3 regions of the Streptomyces sp. NPDC096079 genome follow, and region 1 is predicted to be linked to each of the others. Evidence: riboswitches for the same ligand, from Rfam matches in the RefSeq annotation. Region 1 holds a riboswitch; each other region holds the start of a gene.

Evidence for each region. Region 1 has a riboswitch for cyclic di-AMP ahead of ABTY59_RS16540 (transglycosylase family protein). Riboswitches for the same ligand answer to the same signal wherever they lie in the genome.
Region 2: another riboswitch for cyclic di-AMP. It lies ahead of ABTY59_RS36840 (M23 family metallopeptidase); the one in region 1 lies ahead of ABTY59_RS16540 (transglycosylase family protein).
Region 3: another riboswitch for cyclic di-AMP. It lies ahead of ABTY59_RS11010 (M23 family metallopeptidase); the one in region 1 lies ahead of ABTY59_RS16540 (transglycosylase family protein).

Annotation. Positions count from the first base shown of each region.
Region 1 covers NZ_JBEOST010000007.1:56,027-61,427, forward strand. The annotation lists gene eno (phosphopyruvate hydratase) at 1-641, opposite strand, end outside; gene ABTY59_RS16540 (transglycosylase family protein) at 981-1,694, opposite strand; cyclic di-AMP (ydaO/yuaA leader) riboswitch at 1,698-1,871, opposite strand; gene ABTY59_RS16545 (LysM peptidoglycan-binding domain-containing protein) at 2,130-3,086, opposite strand; gene ABTY59_RS16550 (cytochrome P450 family protein) at 3,277-4,545, opposite strand; gene ABTY59_RS16555 (globin domain-containing protein) at 4,633-5,401, shown strand, end outside.
Region 2 covers NZ_JBEOST010000040.1:9,077-14,477, forward strand. The annotation lists gene ABTY59_RS36830 (MFS transporter) at 1-221, shown strand, start outside; gene ABTY59_RS36835 (PP2C family protein-serine/threonine phosphatase) at 349-1,560, shown strand; cyclic di-AMP (ydaO/yuaA leader) riboswitch at 1,762-1,926, shown strand; gene ABTY59_RS36840 (M23 family metallopeptidase) at 1,938-3,026, shown strand; gene ABTY59_RS36845 (aldo/keto reductase) at 3,071-4,018, shown strand; gene ABTY59_RS36850 (PrsW family intramembrane metalloprotease) at 4,208-5,401, opposite strand, start outside.
Region 3 covers NZ_JBEOST010000004.1:122,371-127,771, forward strand. The annotation lists gene ABTY59_RS10995 (DNA gyrase/topoisomerase IV subunit A) at 1-283, opposite strand, end outside; gene ABTY59_RS11000 (M16 family metallopeptidase) at 465-1,820, shown strand; gene ABTY59_RS11005 (M16 family metallopeptidase) at 1,817-3,214, shown strand; cyclic di-AMP (ydaO/yuaA leader) riboswitch at 3,414-3,579, shown strand; gene ABTY59_RS11010 (M23 family metallopeptidase) at 3,592-4,362, shown strand; gene ABTY59_RS11015 (GntR family transcriptional regulator) at 4,566-5,249, shown strand.

The DNA of each region.
Region 1 (5,401 bases):
GAGTCCAGGTTCGGGGCGAAGCCGCCCTCGTCGCCGAGGCCGGTGGAGAGGCCCTTGGTCTTCAGGACGGACTTGAGGGTGTGGTAGACCTCGGTGCCCCAGCGGAGGGCCTCGGAGAAGGACTCCGCGCCGATCGGGGCGATCATGAACTCCTGGATGTCCACGTTGGAGTCGGCGTGCGACCCACCGTTGAGGATGTTCATCATCGGAACGGGCAGCAGGTGCGCGTTCGGGCCGCCCAGGTAGCGGAAGAGGGGGAGGTCGCTGGCCTCGGAGGCGGCGTGCGCGACGGCGAGGGAGACGCCGAGGATGGCGTTGGCGCCGAGCGAGCCCTTGTTCTCCGTGGCGTCCAGGTCGAACATGGCCTGGTCGATCAGGCGCTGCTCGGTGGCGTCGTAGCCGACGAGCTCCGGGCCGATCTGCTCGATGACGGCGAGGACGGCCTTCTCGACACCCTTGCCCTGGTAGCGGTTCGGGTCACCGTCGCGAAGCTCGATGGCCTCGAACGCACCGGTGGAGGCGCCGGACGGAACGGCAGCACGGCCGGTGCTGCCGTCGTCGAGGCCGACCTCGACCTCGACCGTGGGGTTGCCTCGGGAGTCCAGGATTTCCCGGGCTACGACGACGTCGATGGACGGCACGAGCATCTCCTTCTGGGATGTGACGCGGGATGTGACGCAAGGTCGGTGCAGGGTCGCTCGGCCTTGCGACAAGAGCCTAACCGGCTCGGGGGCTCCCGCCCGCCGTGCGCCCGCCCGCTGGGACGAAAAAGGACCCAAGGGCACGCATTGCGGGACGAAGGACCCCAGATCTACTGGACGGTAACCATGAGGTCCCCCAGGAACAAGGAGGCGGGTCCTCCTTAAAAGGGGGAACCCCGGTCCGGCGCGCACGGGGGAAGGGCGCGCCGGACCGGGGTGGTCACCGCGGGAGGGTCGTCGGGGCCGCGTGAGCCGCCGGACTCACGCGAGCCGCCGGGCTCACTTCAGGTGGAGCTGCTGACCCGGGTAGATGAGGTCGGCGTTCTCGACGACGTCCTTGTTCAGCTCGAAGAGCTTGGCCCAGCCGCCCTTGACGCCGTGCGCCTGGGCGATCTTGCTGAGGGTGTCGCCGGTGACGACCTTGTACTCGCCGTCACCCTTCTTGACCGTCTTGCCGGTGGGCGTGGTGACGGTCTTCTTGGCGGTGGCCTTCGGGGCCTGGCGCTGCTCGCTGCGGGTGGTCGGCTGCTCGGCGCGACGCTCCTGCGGCTTGGGGGCGGCCTCCTGCTTCGGGGCGGCCTCCTGCTTCGGGGCGCTCTCGGCGGCGCCGCCGTCGTAGGCGGCGCTGGAGAGGCCGACGCCGCAGCTCGGCCAGGCACCCTTGCCCTGGCCCGCGAGGACCTTCTCGGCGACGGAGATCTGCTGGGCCTTGGACGCCATGTCGGCGCGCGGGGCGTAGGCGGTGCCACCGAAGGCGGCCCAGGTGGAGTTGGTGAACTGCAGGCCGCCGTAGAAGCCGTTGCCGGTGTTGATGGACCAGTTGCCGCCGGACTCGCACTGGGCGACGGTGTCCCACTCGGCGGTGGTGGCGGCCGAGGCGGTGCCCGCGGTCAGCAGCGGGGCGGCGACGGCGACACCGGTGACGCCGACGAGCGTGGCGACCTGGGTGGCCTTGGAGGGACGACGGTGTTTGCCCTTGGCGGAAAACAGCATGGGGATTCTCCTCACCGACGCCTGTGAGGTGAGCTGTCGGGTTCGGGCCGGAAAGTTGCCCGGCCGCGTGTCCTAGCACGCGGCTTCACCCCAAGCCGGTCGTCGGCCGTCTGTCTCGACGGCCGGGGCCGGCACTTACCTTGGGTCCCCCACTCCTGCCTTCGGCGCTTGCGCGACGACTGTTCCCATCGGCCGACGGCAGGATTCGGCGTTTCGGTCGACGGGGCCCGCGGTGGCGAGCGGTGACGACCGTAGACACAGACCCACCGGAAGTTCAAAGAGGCCCATTGCGGAAATATCGCCCCTGCTTGCCCTCCGGTGGGCGGTGTTTGTGCAGGTGAGAGGTGACGGGAGCAAAGTTTGCGGACGTGACACGCCAGTTGGGGCGAAGAGACCCATGTCTCACTTGCCCAGAACCGGACATAACCCCGCGAACTATTCGGCCGCCGCCACCGAACCCGGCGTCAGATCGAGGCTCTGACCAGGCAGGATGAGGTCCGGATCGAGGCCCACCGTCTGCCGGTTGGCGTCATAGAGGGCGGTCCAGCCTCCGGGGAGTTCGTTCTCCTGCGCAATGCCGGACAGACTGTCACCCGGCTGCACGGTGTACTCGCCCGAAGTGCCCTGACTGTCCGTTGCGCCCGATTCCTTCGTCCCGTCAGTCACCGGCGTGGCGTCGACTTCCCCCGTGGACTTGTCCGTATTCGAGGCGTGTCGACCCGATTCAGCCGATCCGCCCGACTCGCCGGACTCCTCCGGTGCGGCCTCACCCCGGTGCTTGCCGGTGCCGGGTGTGGCCGACGGCGTGTCACCCTTCGACACGTCAGAAGAATCCGGCGTACCGGGCGTAACGGACGCGTCCGGGGCCACCGGGGTGGTGGGCGCGGTCGGTGCCGACGGGGTGGCGGAGGTCACCGGAGCGCTCGGAACGACCGGCGTGGCCGGCGCCACCGGCGTCGCGGACGCGGCGGACCGCTGCGCCTGCCCGACGGAGCCCTGGGGGGCGGCCGGGGCGTCCGCCGTGCGGTTGGACTCGGGGAGGGGCCCACCGGGGGTCGTGGGGACGGCGGCCGGGCCGGGGTTCACGCCGGTGGCCTTGCCGTCGTTCTTCAGGCCGGCGATCGGGGCACAGGTGGCCCACTCGTCGCTGCCCTTGGCGAGCGCCTTCTCGGCCACCGCGATCTGCTGGGCGCGGCTGGCGAGGTCGGGGCTGGGCGCGTACGCGAGGCCGCCGTTCCGCTCCCAGCTGTCCTGGGTGATCTGGAGGCCGCCGTACATGCCGTTGCCGAAGTTGGCACTCCACTGGCCACCGGACTCGCACTCGGCGACCCGGTCCCAGGTGGCGGCGTCGGCGGCGGAGGCGGATCCGGAGGCCAGCAGCGGCAGTGCCATGGCGGATCCGGTCACGCCCGCGGCGACGACGATGGCGGGGGCCTGACGGGGGCGACGGTGTCGTCCGTTCCCGGAACGCATAGGAGCGCCTTTCGCGTGACGGCTGAGACTGCCGGGAAACGTAGCGGCATTCGAACGCCCGTCACAAGTCGATCGCCCCGCGATCACGTAAAGATCACATTTCTGATGCTCAGTCAGCAGCCAAGACCGGTACGGACGGGGAGAACTCGACCGGAAGCGTGCGCAATCCGCGCATGATGAGCCCTCCGCGCCACCGCAGTTCGGCCGGATCGGCGGCAAGTCGCAGATCCGGCAGGCGAGTCAGGAGCGTCGCGAGCGCCGTCTGCCCTTCGAGACGGGCGAGCGGCGCGCCCAGGCAGTAGTGGATGCCGTGCCCGTACCCGAGGTGCTGGTTGTCGCGCCGGGCGAGGTCGAGCACGTCCGGACCGTCGAAGCGCTCCGGGTCCCGGTCGGCGGCGGCGAGCACCACGAGCACCGGGTCGCCGGCCGGGATCTCCTGTCCGCCGATGGTCAGCGCCCGTGTCGCGTAACGCCAGGTCGCCATCTCCACGGGCCCGTCGAACCGCAGCAGCTCCTCGACGCCGGTCTCCAGGAGTCCGGTCTCCCCGGCGGCGAGGGACTCCTGGAGCAGCGCCCGCTGCTCCGGATGCCGGAGAAGGGCGTAAAGTCCGTTACCGACCAGATTCACGGTCGTCTCGAAGCCGGCGAACAGCAGGATGAAGGCCATCGCGGCGGCCTCGTTCTCGGTGAGGTGCTCGCCGTGGTCGGAGGCCTTGATGAGCCCCGAGATCAGGTCGTCCCCCGGCTCCCCCCGCTTGCGGTGGATCAGCTCGGCGAGATAGCCGCGCATCTTCTTCACCGACCGGGCGACCCCACCGCGCGGCCCGCCGCCGTGCCGGATCATCATCCCGGCCCAGTCCCGGAAGTCGTCCTGGTCCTCCGGCGGCACCCCGAGCAGGTCGCAGATCGCGTAGATCGGCAGGGGGAAGGCGAACTCGTGGATGAGGTCGGCGCTGCCCCGCTCCACGAACCCGTCGATGAGCCGGTCCGTCAGCTCCTGCACGCGCGGCGTGAACTCGGCGACCCGGCGCGGGGTGAACGCCTTCGACACGAGGCGGCGCAGCCGGGTGTGGTCCGGCGGGTCGATGTTGAGCAGATGCGTCATCAGCTCGGCCTTGCGCTCGCCCGGGATGCCCGTCTTCCCCTTCGCGTGCGGGGACTCGTCGTGGTGCGCGGGGTTCTTGGAGAGCCGCTGGTCGGCGAGGGCCTGCCGGGCGTCCGCGTACCGGGTCACGAGCCAGGCCTCGACCCCGCTCGGCAGCGTCGTCCGGTGCACGGGAGCGTGTTCGCGCAGCCAGGCGTACGCCGGGTAGGGATCGGTGGCGAACTCCCAGGTGAAGAGCGTGGGGGCGGGCCGGGGGGTGGGGGTGGTGCTCACGTCACGACCGTACAGGGCGGCTCCGGACGTCACGTTCATGGAGAAGACGTGATCAAGCGGTACAGGTTGTGCCCTAGATTCTTGTCGGTGGATCCCCAGCTGCTCAGAAGCACGTTCGCGGTCGTCGAGAGACGCGCCGAGCACGCCGTCACGTTCTTCTACTCGCACCTCTTCTGGAACAACCCCGGGGTGCGCGCGCTCTTCCCCGAGGACATGCTCCCCCAGCGGGACCGGCTCTTCGCCGCGCTCACCCACGTGGTGACCCACCTGGAGGACCCCCGGCTCTCCGGGTACCTGGGGCAGCTGGGCCGCGACCACCGCAAGTTCCTCGCCTCCCCCGCCCTGTACGCGGCCGTCGGGCAGAGCCTGCTCGCCGCGTTCGCGCACGCCGCCGGTGCCGCGTGGACGGTCGAGGCGGAGAAGGCCTGGACCGAGGCGTACGGACAGGTCGCCGACCTGATGCTGGCGGGCGCCGACGAGGCGGCCGGTGCCGGGGAGCCCGCCTGGTGGGACGCGGACGTCGTCCGCCACGAGCGGTACGGCCCCGACCTCGCCGTCCTCACCCTCCGCCCCCGGCAGCCCCTCCCGTACCTCCCCGGCCAGTACGTCAGCGTCAGCTCGCTGCGGGTCCCGCGCGTCTGGCGCACCTACTCCCTCGCGGACGCGCCCCGCCCGGACGGCACGGTGGAACTGCACGTGAGCCGGATCGCGGGCGGCGCGATGAGCACGGCGCTCGTCGAGGAGACCGGCCCCGGCGAGGTGCTGCGCCTCAGCGCCCCCGGCGGCGGGCTCACGGCGCGGACGGCGCCGGGCGGACTGCGCACCTATATATGCGGCGGTACGGGCTGGGCCCCGG
Region 2 (5,401 bases), on a different contig from region 1:
GGGTCGCCACCCACTACGGGCTCTACAACACGGTCTGCGGGATCGGCATCACCCTCGGGAACCTGGGGACGGGCGCGCTCCTCGACGTCACCGGCTGGTCGGCGGCGCCGTGGCTCGTGCTGTGCGCCGTGGGCCTGCTGTGCGCGGCGGCGATGGCGCTGCTCGGCCGGGGCGGGCGGCTGGCGGAGGACGCGCCGGAGGAGGGCGCGTCGGCGGGCTGAGGCCGTCCCGGGCGGCCGGGTCCGTACGCCACTCGGCCCCGTGGGAGTCGCCGCCCCCGGCGGCGGCGGCCACCCTGGGAGGGCGCGGTGCGGACCGCGGCCGGTCGGACCGGGCAGGAGAGCACAGGTGGGGCACCCCCTAGGAGCGGCGGGCGGCGGACGGCGGGGCGGCGGGGGCCGTGCCGACTACGGCGGCGCCCGGCGGTTCATCCGCGCGCTGCCGCCGCTGATCATCGTGGGCGGTGTCGCCTTCGACGTGGCGACCCCGCCCGAGTACACGGCGGCGCCGCTCTTCTCCGCCGCCCCGCTGATCGCCGCGCCCTTCTTCTCCACCCTCACCACCCTGCTCACCGGGATCGCCGCCGTCTGCGCCTCGGTGGGCCTGCACGCCTACAACGGGACCGTCGACGAGGTCGCGGCGCTCACGGAGACCCTGACCGTCCTCACCGTCTCCGCGCTCGCCCTGCTCATCAACCGGGTGGTGCGGCGCAGCGGTGAGCGGCTCGCCTCGGCGCGGGTCATCGCGGAGACCGCGCAGAAGGCGGTGCTGCCGACGCCCGCCGAGCGGATCGGCGGGCTCCAGTGCGCGGCGCGGTACGAGGCGGCACAGGCCGACGCGTTCATCGGCGGCGACCTGTTCGCCGTGCAGGACACCCCGCACGGGGTACGGCTGGTGGTCGGGGACGTCCGGGGCAAGGGGATGGACGCGGTCGAGGCCGTCGCCGTCGTCATCGGCGCCTTCCGGGAGGCGGCCGAGCAGGAGCGGAACCTGGAGGGCGTGGCGCTGCGCCTGGAACGGGCGCTGACCCGGGAGGGCACCCGGCGGGACGGGCTCGACGCCTTCGAGGGGTTCACCACCGCCGTGCTGGCCGAGATCCCGCGCGCCGACGGGAGCGGGACCTTCGGCGGTTTCGTACGGGTCGTCAACCGGGGTCATCCGCCGCCGCTGATGCTGTACGCGGACGGGCGGCTCGACGCGCTGGAGCCGGGGGAGGCGGCGCTGCCGCTCGGCATGGGGGAGCTGGCGCAGTGGCCGGACCGGGCGGAGGCGCGGCCGTTCCCGCCGGGCACGACGCTGCTGTTCTACACGGACGGCCTCTCGGAGGCGCGGAACGCGCAGGGCGTCTTCTACGATCCGGCGGCCCGGCTCGCCGGGCGGATCTTCCCCGGGCCCGAGGAACTGCTCGACGCGCTCGTGGACGACGTACGGCTCCACACGGGCGGCGGGGCGACCGACGACATGGCGTTGCTGGCCGTGAGCCGCCCGGCGGCGGGGCAGCCGGAGCGGCGTCGGACGATGCCGGTGGTGCCGCCGGGCGGGCCCCGTCACCAGGCGTAGTCGGAGGGTGTCACTGCGATAACAATTGACATAACGTCAGATCGCGAGGGTTGGGCGAGCCCGTTCTGAACGGGGGTCAAGTCGGACCATTACCTCCCAATTCAATGAATGATCAAGGGGGACGGCTTGGAATCGGGACCCCCTGTCTATTAACGTTCGATAACGCAGCGCGGTCGTCCCAGCCGTCGCAAGAGGCGGCACCGTGCGCACGCGCCGAATCCTGAAAAGGAACCGGGGAACCACCACTTGGGGTGAATCGGGCCCCTTCGCACCCGTGCGGACCACGCACCCGTGCGGTCGAGCCCGTAGGAGACCTTCCTGCTCCGAACCCGTCAGCTAACCCGGTAGGCGAGAAGGAAGGAAAGGAGCGCGCCTCCGTGGCGTCCAACACCCCCGCACCCGAAGCCCCCTTCGATGCCTTCGGTGGCGGTGCGGGTCCCGCCGCCCCGGACACCGAGTGGAACCCCACCGAGGGCTCCCTCCGCGCCGAGGGCCGCTCCGGCGGCCGGCACCGGGTCGTCAAGCAGCGCTCCAACTTCGCCCGCTCCTCCACCGTCCTCGGCGTCGGCGTGATCGCGGCCGTCGGCGCGGGCGGCCTCGCCACCGCGCAGGAGAAGCCCCCGGTCGCCATATCGCTCCCGGACCTCCCGGACCTCGACCTGCCGGACGCCCACGACCTCCCCGGCGTCGGCGACCTGCTCCCCGAGGAGCACAGCGAGCCCGTCAGCGAGGCCCGCGCCAACCCGAACCCGCTCACCGCCGCCGCCTACACCACGGCCGACGAGAGCACCGAGCAGGCCGCCGCCGCCCCCGCCGCGGGCGAGGCCCTGCGCGCCCGCATCCTCCAGCAGGCCGAGCAGCAGCAGGCCTCCGCCGACGCCGCCGAGAAGGCCGCGGCGGAGAAGGCGGCGGCGGAGAAGGCCGCCGCCGAGGCCGTGGCCAAGGAGGCCGCCGCGCAGAAGGCCGCCGCCGAGGCGAAGGCGAAGGCCGAGGCGGAGGCCAAGGCCAAGGCGGAAGCGGCGGCCAAGGCGAAGGCCGAGGCCGAGCGCCTCGCCAAGCTCGCCGCCAGCTACTCGCTGCCGGTCTCCTCGTACAGCCTCACCGCCACCTACATGCAGTCCGGCTCCATGTGGTCCTCCGGCTACCACACCGGCCTCGACTTCGCCGCCCCCACGGGCACCCCGCTCAAGGCCGTCCACGGCGCGACCGTCAAGTCGGCGGGCTGGTCCGGCTCCTACGGCTACCGGATCGTCCTGGAGCTGGAGGACGGCACCGAGGTCTGGTACTGCCACCTCTCGTCCATGCTGGTCGGCGCGGGCCAGACCGTGGGCACCGGCGAGACCATCGGCCGCGTCGGCGCCACCGGCAACGTCACCGGCGCCCACCTCCACATGGAGGTCCACACGCCCGGCGGCGACGGCATCGACCCGGCGGACTGGCTCCGCTCCAAGGGCCTCAGCCTCTGACCCCACCCGGAATAGGCCCGGCGGCGGGAGCGGTTGATCCACACATGACCACTCTCCGCCCGCTGGGCAGCTCCGACCTGCACGTCTTCCCCCTCGCCCTGGGCGGCAACGTCTTCGGCTGGACCGCCGACGAGGCCCAGTCCTTCGCCGTCCTCGACGCCTACGCCGCCGCCGGCGGCAACTTCGTCGACTCCGCCGACGTCTACTCCGCCTGGGCCGAGGGCAACGAGGGCGGCGAGTCCGAGACCGTCATCGGCCGCTGGCTCGCCTCCCGGGGCAACCGCTCCGACATCGTCGTCGCCACCAAGGTCGGCGCCCACCCCCACTTCAAGGGCCTGTCCGCCACCACCATCAAGGCGGGCGCGGAGGAGTCCCTCCGCCGCCTCGGCACCGACCACATCGACCTGTACTACACCCACTTCGACGACGAGTCCGTCCCCGTCGAGGAGATCGTCACCGCCCTCGACCAGCTGGTGAAGGACGGCAAGGTGCGCGCCGTCGCCGCCTCCAACATCTCCCCGGAGCGGCTCCGCGCCTCCCTCGACTTCGCCGAGGCCGAGGGCCTCGCCCGGTACGTCGCCCTCCAGCCGCACTACAACCTGGTCTCCCGCGACACCTACGAGGGCCCGCTCCTGGAGACCGTCGAGCGGGCCGGGCTCTCCGCCGTCCCGTACTACGGCCTCGCGGCGGGCTTCCTCACCGGCAAGTACCGCCCCGGCGCCACCGTCGACAGCGTCCGGGCCTCCGGGGCCGCCGGCCACCTGGACACCGAGCGGGGCCGGGCCGTGCTCTCCGCCCTCGACGCGGTCGCCGAGGCGCACGGCGCGGAGCTCGCCACCGTCGCCCTCGCCTGGCTCGCAGCCCGCCCGACCGTCGCCGCGCCGATCGCCTCGGCCCGCACGGTCGAGCAGCTCCCCGCCCTGGTGGCGGCCGCCGACCTGGAACTGACGGAGGAGGAGCTGACGCTGCTGACGGAGGCGTCGGCGCACTAGGCCTGGCAGTTCCCGTCGGATCAGGCCCCTAGTGCTGTGACCGGAAAGGTTCACCGGGTCGCGACGCCCGGCACGGCACCTCGCCGCGTTGTCGGCCCTCGCGAGTACGTCCAGTACGAGCCGAGGCCCTCCGCCTTGCGATGCACCGCACCGGACGCCGCGACCCGGCAAACCTTTCCGGCCACAGCACTAGCTGCGGTACGGGTTGTAGCCCTCGTAGTCCAGGTACTGCGGCGGTGCCCAGGCGCGGCCCGTGGCCCGCGCCGCGAACGTCAGGGCGGGGGAGGCGACCGCGCGGCGCTGCCACAGGTGGTGCAGCAGCTCCTGCTCCCGGGCCGGGAAGTCGGGCCCAGCCGTGCCGCGCCGGGCCCGGTCCCGCAGGAACGCCAGGGTCGTGGCGAAGGACTCGTACTCGCCGACCGCCCGCGCGGCCGGCGGGCCGTACGTCCGCGCGGCGAACGAGCGGGCCACCTGCCGGGCGCGCATCGAGGACAGCGCGAGCGGCTCGGCGGGAGCGAGCCAGCCGGCCGCCGCGTACGCCGGGAGCTCGCCGGATATCGTGCGCAGCTCGCGCTGCCGGCTCCAGACGGCCAGCCAGGTCAGCAGGCCGAACGCCGGGACCATGAGCGCCCCGTACACCGCGTAGAAGGCCAGCGGGCCGCCGAAGGTGGCCGAGCCGTTCCACGCGGCGTGCAGGCTCATGGCGAGCAGCAGTCCGGCGAGCGGCAGCAGCACCCGGCGCAGCCGCTTTCCGCGCGGCGCGAGGGCGGCGAAGCCGAAGCCGATGCCGGTGAGCACGGTGAACAGCGGATGCGCGAACGGCGACATCACGACCCGTACGAAGAAGGTCGCGGCGGTCACCGAGCCGATGCCGGAGGCGCCGAACTCCTGGTCCTCCCCGAAGGCGTTGCCCAGGTAGAGGATGTTCTCGGTGAACGCGAAGCCGGTCGCGGTGAAACCGGCGACCACGACCCCGTCGACGAGACCCCCGAAGTCCCTCCTGCGGAAGAGGAACAGCAGCAGGATCGCGGCCGCCTTCGCGCTCTCCTCCACCACCGGGGCGATGACGGTGGCCCCGAGGGTGTCGGCGGAGTCCGGATCGGCCGTGGCCGTGGCGATCCAGCGGACCGCGAAGGAGTTCGCCAGGATCGCGACGAGCGCGGCGGCGAAGGCGCCCCAGGCGAACGCGAACAGCATGTTCTTCCAGGGGCCCGGCTCGACCCGGTCGAGCCAGCGGAACGCCGACATGAGCAGCGGTACGGGAAGGACGGCCAGGCCCAGGCCGACGAGGAAGCCGTGGGTGCCGGTCTGCTCGCGGACCAGCGCCAGGATGACCAGGGCGCAGAGGGCGAGCAGCGTCACGACGGCGACCGCGCGGACCAG
Region 3 (5,401 bases), on a different contig from region 1:
ACGCGTCGCCGTGCGGGTGGAGCTTGCCCATCACCTCGCCGACGACACGGGCGCACTTGACGAAGCCGCGGTCGGGGCGGAGCCCCATCTCGCCCATCTGGTAGACGATCCGGCGCTGCACGGGCTTCATGCCGTCGCGGGCGTCGGGGAGGGCGCGCGAGTAGATCACCGAGTACGCGTACTCGAGGAAGGAGCCCTGCATCTCGTCGACCACGTCGATGTCGAGGATCCTCTCCTCGTACGCGTCGTCCGGCGGCGGTGTCTTCGTGCTGCGGCGGGCCATCGCGGCTGCGGCTCCTTCACCAACAAGGTTGATCTGACGCGGACCATTGTGGACCGTGCCACCGACAACGCCGACCGCGACCCGGAAGAGGGACATCACGAAGGCTCGGGAACTTCGCCAGGTGTCGGCGCGCTTGCATACAGTGGCAGGACTTTTTCACATCGCGATCGAAGGGACGTACATGCCCATGGGTCACACGGCCACGGCCGAGGCCGGCTCCGGCGGCCTGACAGCGACCGAGCACCGGTTGGCGAACGGCCTGCGCGTGGTGCTCTCGGAGGACCACCTGACCCCGGTCGCCGCGGTCTGCCTCTGGTACGACGTCGGCTCGCGCCACGAGGTCAAGGGCCGCACGGGCCTCGCCCACCTCTTCGAGCACCTGATGTTCCAGGGCTCGAAGCAGGTGCACGGGAACGGCCACTTCGAGCTCGTGCAGGGGGCCGGCGGCTCGCTCAACGGCACGACGAGCTTCGAGCGCACCAACTACTTCGAGACCATGCCCGCGCACCAGCTGGAGCTCGCGCTCTGGCTGGAGGCCGACCGCATGGGCTCGCTGCTCGCCGCCCTGGACGACGAGTCCATGGAGAACCAGCGGGACGTCGTCAAGAACGAGCGCCGCCAGCGCTACGACAACGTGCCGTACGGCACGGCCTTCGAGAGGCTGACCGCCCTCGCCTACCCGGAGGGCCACCCCTACCACCACACGCCGATCGGCTCCATGGCCGACCTGGACGCGGCGACCCTGGAGGACGCGCGGAACTTCTTCCGCACGTACTACGCCCCGAACAACGCCGTGCTGTCCGTCGTCGGCGACATCGACCCGGCGCGGACGCTCGCCTGGGTCGAGAAGTACTTCGGCTCCATCCCGGCCCACGACGGCAAGCCCGAGCCGCGCTCCGGCGAGCTGCCCGAGGTCATCGGGGAGCAGCTCCGCGAGGTCGTCGAGGAGGAGGTCCCGGCGCGTGCGCTGATGGCCGCCTACCGGCTGCCGCACGACGGCACGCGCGCGTGCGACGCCGCCGACCTCGCCCTGACGGTCCTGGGCGGCGGGGAGTCCTCCCGCCTGCACAACCGTCTGGTCCGCCGCGACCGCACGGCCGTCGCCGCCGGCTTCGGTCTGCTGCGGCTGGCCGGCGCCCCCTCGCTCGGCTGGCTGGACGTCAAGACCTCCGGCGGCGTCGAGGTCCCGCAGATCGAGGCGGCCGTCGACGAGGAGCTCGCCCGGTTCGCCGCCGAGGGCCCCACGGCCGAGGAGATGGAGCGCGCGCAGGCCCAGTTGGAGCGCGAGTGGCTGGACCGGCTCGGCACCGTCGCGGGCCGCGCGGACGAACTGTGCCGGTTCGCCGTGCTGTTCGGCGACCCGCAGCTCGCCCTGACGGCCGTCGACCGGGTCCTGGAGGTCACCGCCGACGAGGTGCGGGAGGTCGCCGCGGCGAAGCTGCGCCCCGACAACCGCGCGGTGCTCGTGTACGAGCCCCTGGCGACCGAGCAGAGCGACAGCGCCGACGGCGATGACGAAGAGGGAGCGGACCAGTGACCGACGCCGCCGTGTCTTTGACGAGCATGGACTTCCACCCGCAGCCCGAGGCGGGCACCGCGAAGCCGTGGGCCTTCCCGGCACCGGACCGCGGGAAGCTGGACAACGGTCTGACCGTGCTCACCAGCCACCGCCCCGGCCAGCAGGTCGTCGCCGTGGAGATCTTCCTGCCCGCCCCGCTGGACGCCGAGCCCGCCGGGCTCGACGGCGTCGCCACGATCATGGCCCGAGCGCTCTCCGAGGGCACCGACCAGCACAGCGCCGAGGAGTTCGCGGCCGAGCTGGAGCGCTGCGGCGCCACGCTCGACGCGCACGCCGACCACCCGGGCGTACGGGTCTCCCTGGAGGTCCCCGTCTCCCGGCTGCCCAAGGCGCTCGGGCTGCTCTCCGAGGCGCTGATCGCCCCCGCGTTCCTGGACACCGAGGTCGAGCGCCTGGTGCGCAACCGCCTCGACGAGATCCCGCACGAGACGGCCAACCCGGGCCGTCGCGCCGCCAAGCAGCTCTCCAAGGAGCTGTTCCCGGCCGAGTCCCGGATGTCCCGGCCGCGCCAGGGCACCGAGGAGACCGTCGCCGCGATCGACGCCGCCGCCGTCCGCGCCTTCTTCGAGGCGCACCTCCGGCCCGGCACGGCCACCGCCGTGGTCGTCGGCGACCTGACCGGGGTCGACCTCGACAAGGTCCTCGCCGAGACGCTGGGCGCCTGGACGGCTGAGCCGGCCGAGCCGCTCCCGATGCCGCCGATCACCGCCGACGACACCGGACGGGTCGTCATCGTGGACCGTCCGGGCGCCGTGCAGACGCAGCTGCTGATCGGCCGGATCGGCCCCGACCGGCACGACCGCGTCTGGCCGGCCCAGGTCCTCGGCACGTACTGCCTCGGCGGCACCCTGACCTCGCGTCTGGACCGGGTCCTGCGCGAGGAGAAGGGCTACACGTACGGCGTGCGGGCCTTCGGTCAGGTGCTCCGCTCGGACGCCGCGGGGAACGGCGCCTCGATGCTCGCCATCAGCGGATCCGTCGACACCCCGAACACGGGTCCGGCGCTCGAGGACCTGTGGAAGGTGCTGCGCACGCTCGCCGCCGAGGGGCTCACCGACGCCGAGCGCGAGACGGCCGTGCAGAACCTGGTGGGCGTGGCCCCCCTCAAGTACGAGACGGCCGCCTCGGTCGCCGGGACGCTCGCCGACCAGGTGGAGCAGCACCTTCCGGACGACTACCAGGCGCAGTTGTACGCGCGCCTGGCCGAGACGGGCACGGTCGAGGCGACGGCCGCCGTGGTCAGCGCCTTCCCGGTGGACCGGCTCGTGACCGTGCTCGTCGGCGACGCGGCGCAGATCGCGGAGCCCGTGCGGGGTCTGGGCATCGGTGAAGTGACCGTCGTGACCGGCTGATTCAGGCCGCAGCGCGACAACGACAGGACCCCGACGGCATGTTTCGTCGGGGTCCTCCGCTTTGTCCGTATTGAGGTCAAGATGATCTTTTGCCCTGTGGCATGTCTTACAAAAAGCGTGTCCGGTTGGTGATTGAAAGACGATCCGCATAGCGTCGGGGCGACTGTTCGTCAGTTGCACGTGCCGCAGCCGCGGCATCGGACAGTCATCGCCGAGTCCCCGTCAGGCGCGAGCCTGGGGAGCCGGGGACCCACACGCAGTCCCTGGGGTGAATCGGGCGGCCTTCGTCTTGACGGAGGGGCCCGTAGGAGACCTTCCTGCTCCGAACCCGTCAGCTAACCCGGTAGGCGAGAGGGAAGGAAAGGATCAGCCACTACATGGCGTTCACCCGTGCCACCGGGAAGCATCGTGGTCCGAGCCGGATGGCGCGCCGCAGCGTGGGCATCGCCGGCGTCGCGACGCTCGCCACCACCGGCGTCATCGGAACCCTCGCCTCCCCGGCGCTCGCCGCCGACACGGACCACCGCTCCGTCGAGGACACCGGCCTGACCCAGGTCATCACCGAGGACTCCCTCGTGGACCGGATCAACGCCCAGGCCACCGCCCAGGAGCAGGAGGCCGTCGAGGCCATCGCCAAGGCGAAGGCCAAGGCCGAGGCGAAGCGCAAGGCGGACGCCCGCGCCAAGGAGATCCGGCTGGAGCGTGAGCGTGCCGCCCGCGAGGCCGAGCGCCGCCGCCTGGCCTCCTTCCAGCTCCCCGTCGCCGGCTCGTACGTCTCCACCGGCTACAAGACCGGTGGCTCCCTCTGGTCCTCCGGCAGCCACTCCGGCGTCGACTTCCACGCCGCCTACGGCACCCGGGTCGTCTCCGTCGGCTCCGGCACCGTCGTCGAGGCCGGCTGGGGCGGCGCGTACGGCAACAACATCGTCATCCGGATGAACGACGGCACGTACACCCAGTACGGACACCTGTCCTCCATCGGGGTCTACGTCGGCCAGACCGTCGAGCCGGGCCAGCAGATAGGCGTCTCCGGCTCGACCGGCAACTCCACCGGCCCGCACCTGCACTTCGAGGCGCGCACGAGCCCCGAGTACGGCTCCGACATCAACCCGGTCGCGTACCTCCGCGCCCGCGGCGTCACCGTCTGACCCGTACCGCATCTTCGCGGAGCGACTCGCAAAAGCCCCGGCTCGTACTGAGCCGGGGCTTTTCGTCGACCGGAACGGCCAAAATACAGCCATGGATTCCATCGGGGCATCGGAAATTCCGGCGGGCTGCCATAGAGTCGAAGATCGGGCGCAGAACAGGCGCCGATGGAATGGACTCGCGCGGACCAAAGCGGAGGTCGGACATGCGCATTCCCGCGCACTCGGTATGCACGGCGATCCGGGACGACATCGTCTCCGGCGTGTTCGAGCGGGGCGGCCGGCTGACCGAGGAGCAACTCGCCCGCCGGTACGGGGTCTCCCGCGTCCCGGTCCGCGAGGCGCTGCGCACCCTGGAGTCCGAGGGGTTCGTCGTCACCCGGCGTCACGCGGGCGCCCATGTCGCCGAGCCCACCGAGCAGGAGGCGGCCGACCTGCTCGACATGCGGGCGCTGCTCGAGCCGCTCGGGGCCGCGCGGGCCGCGCAGCGGCGCACGGAGGCCCACCTCAAGGTGCTGCGCGGCCTGGTCAGGCTGGGGCAGGAGCGGGCCAGGCGGGGCCAGGGCGAGGATCTGCGGTCGCTCGGCGGCTGGTTCCACGAGACGCTCGCGCAGGCTTCGGGGAGCCCGGCCCTGACGGCGCTGCTCACCCAGCTCCGGCACAAGATCGCCTGGACGTACGTCGTGGAGCAGCCCGCCCAGCCGGTCGAGGCCTGGGCCGAGCACGGCGCGATCGTGGACGCCGTGGCGCGCGGCGACGCCGAGCGGGCGAGGAGCCTGACCGCGCTGCACGCGGAGCGCTCGCTGTCCCTGCACCGGCTCAAAAAGCCGGAGCGGGGCCGTGTGAGGGTTTCGCAACATGCCGTCAACACGGCGAGTGCCCGGAATTAACACGCACGCCGTATACAAAGAAATAGGCATTCGGCCGGGGTTTTCGTGCTGCCCGAAAATGGGCCCGACGAGTCCGGGGAATGCGAATGGCCGTGCCCGCCGGAATTCCGGCGGGTCGGGACCAGGGCCCGGCACCTGTCGGTGGATCTGGC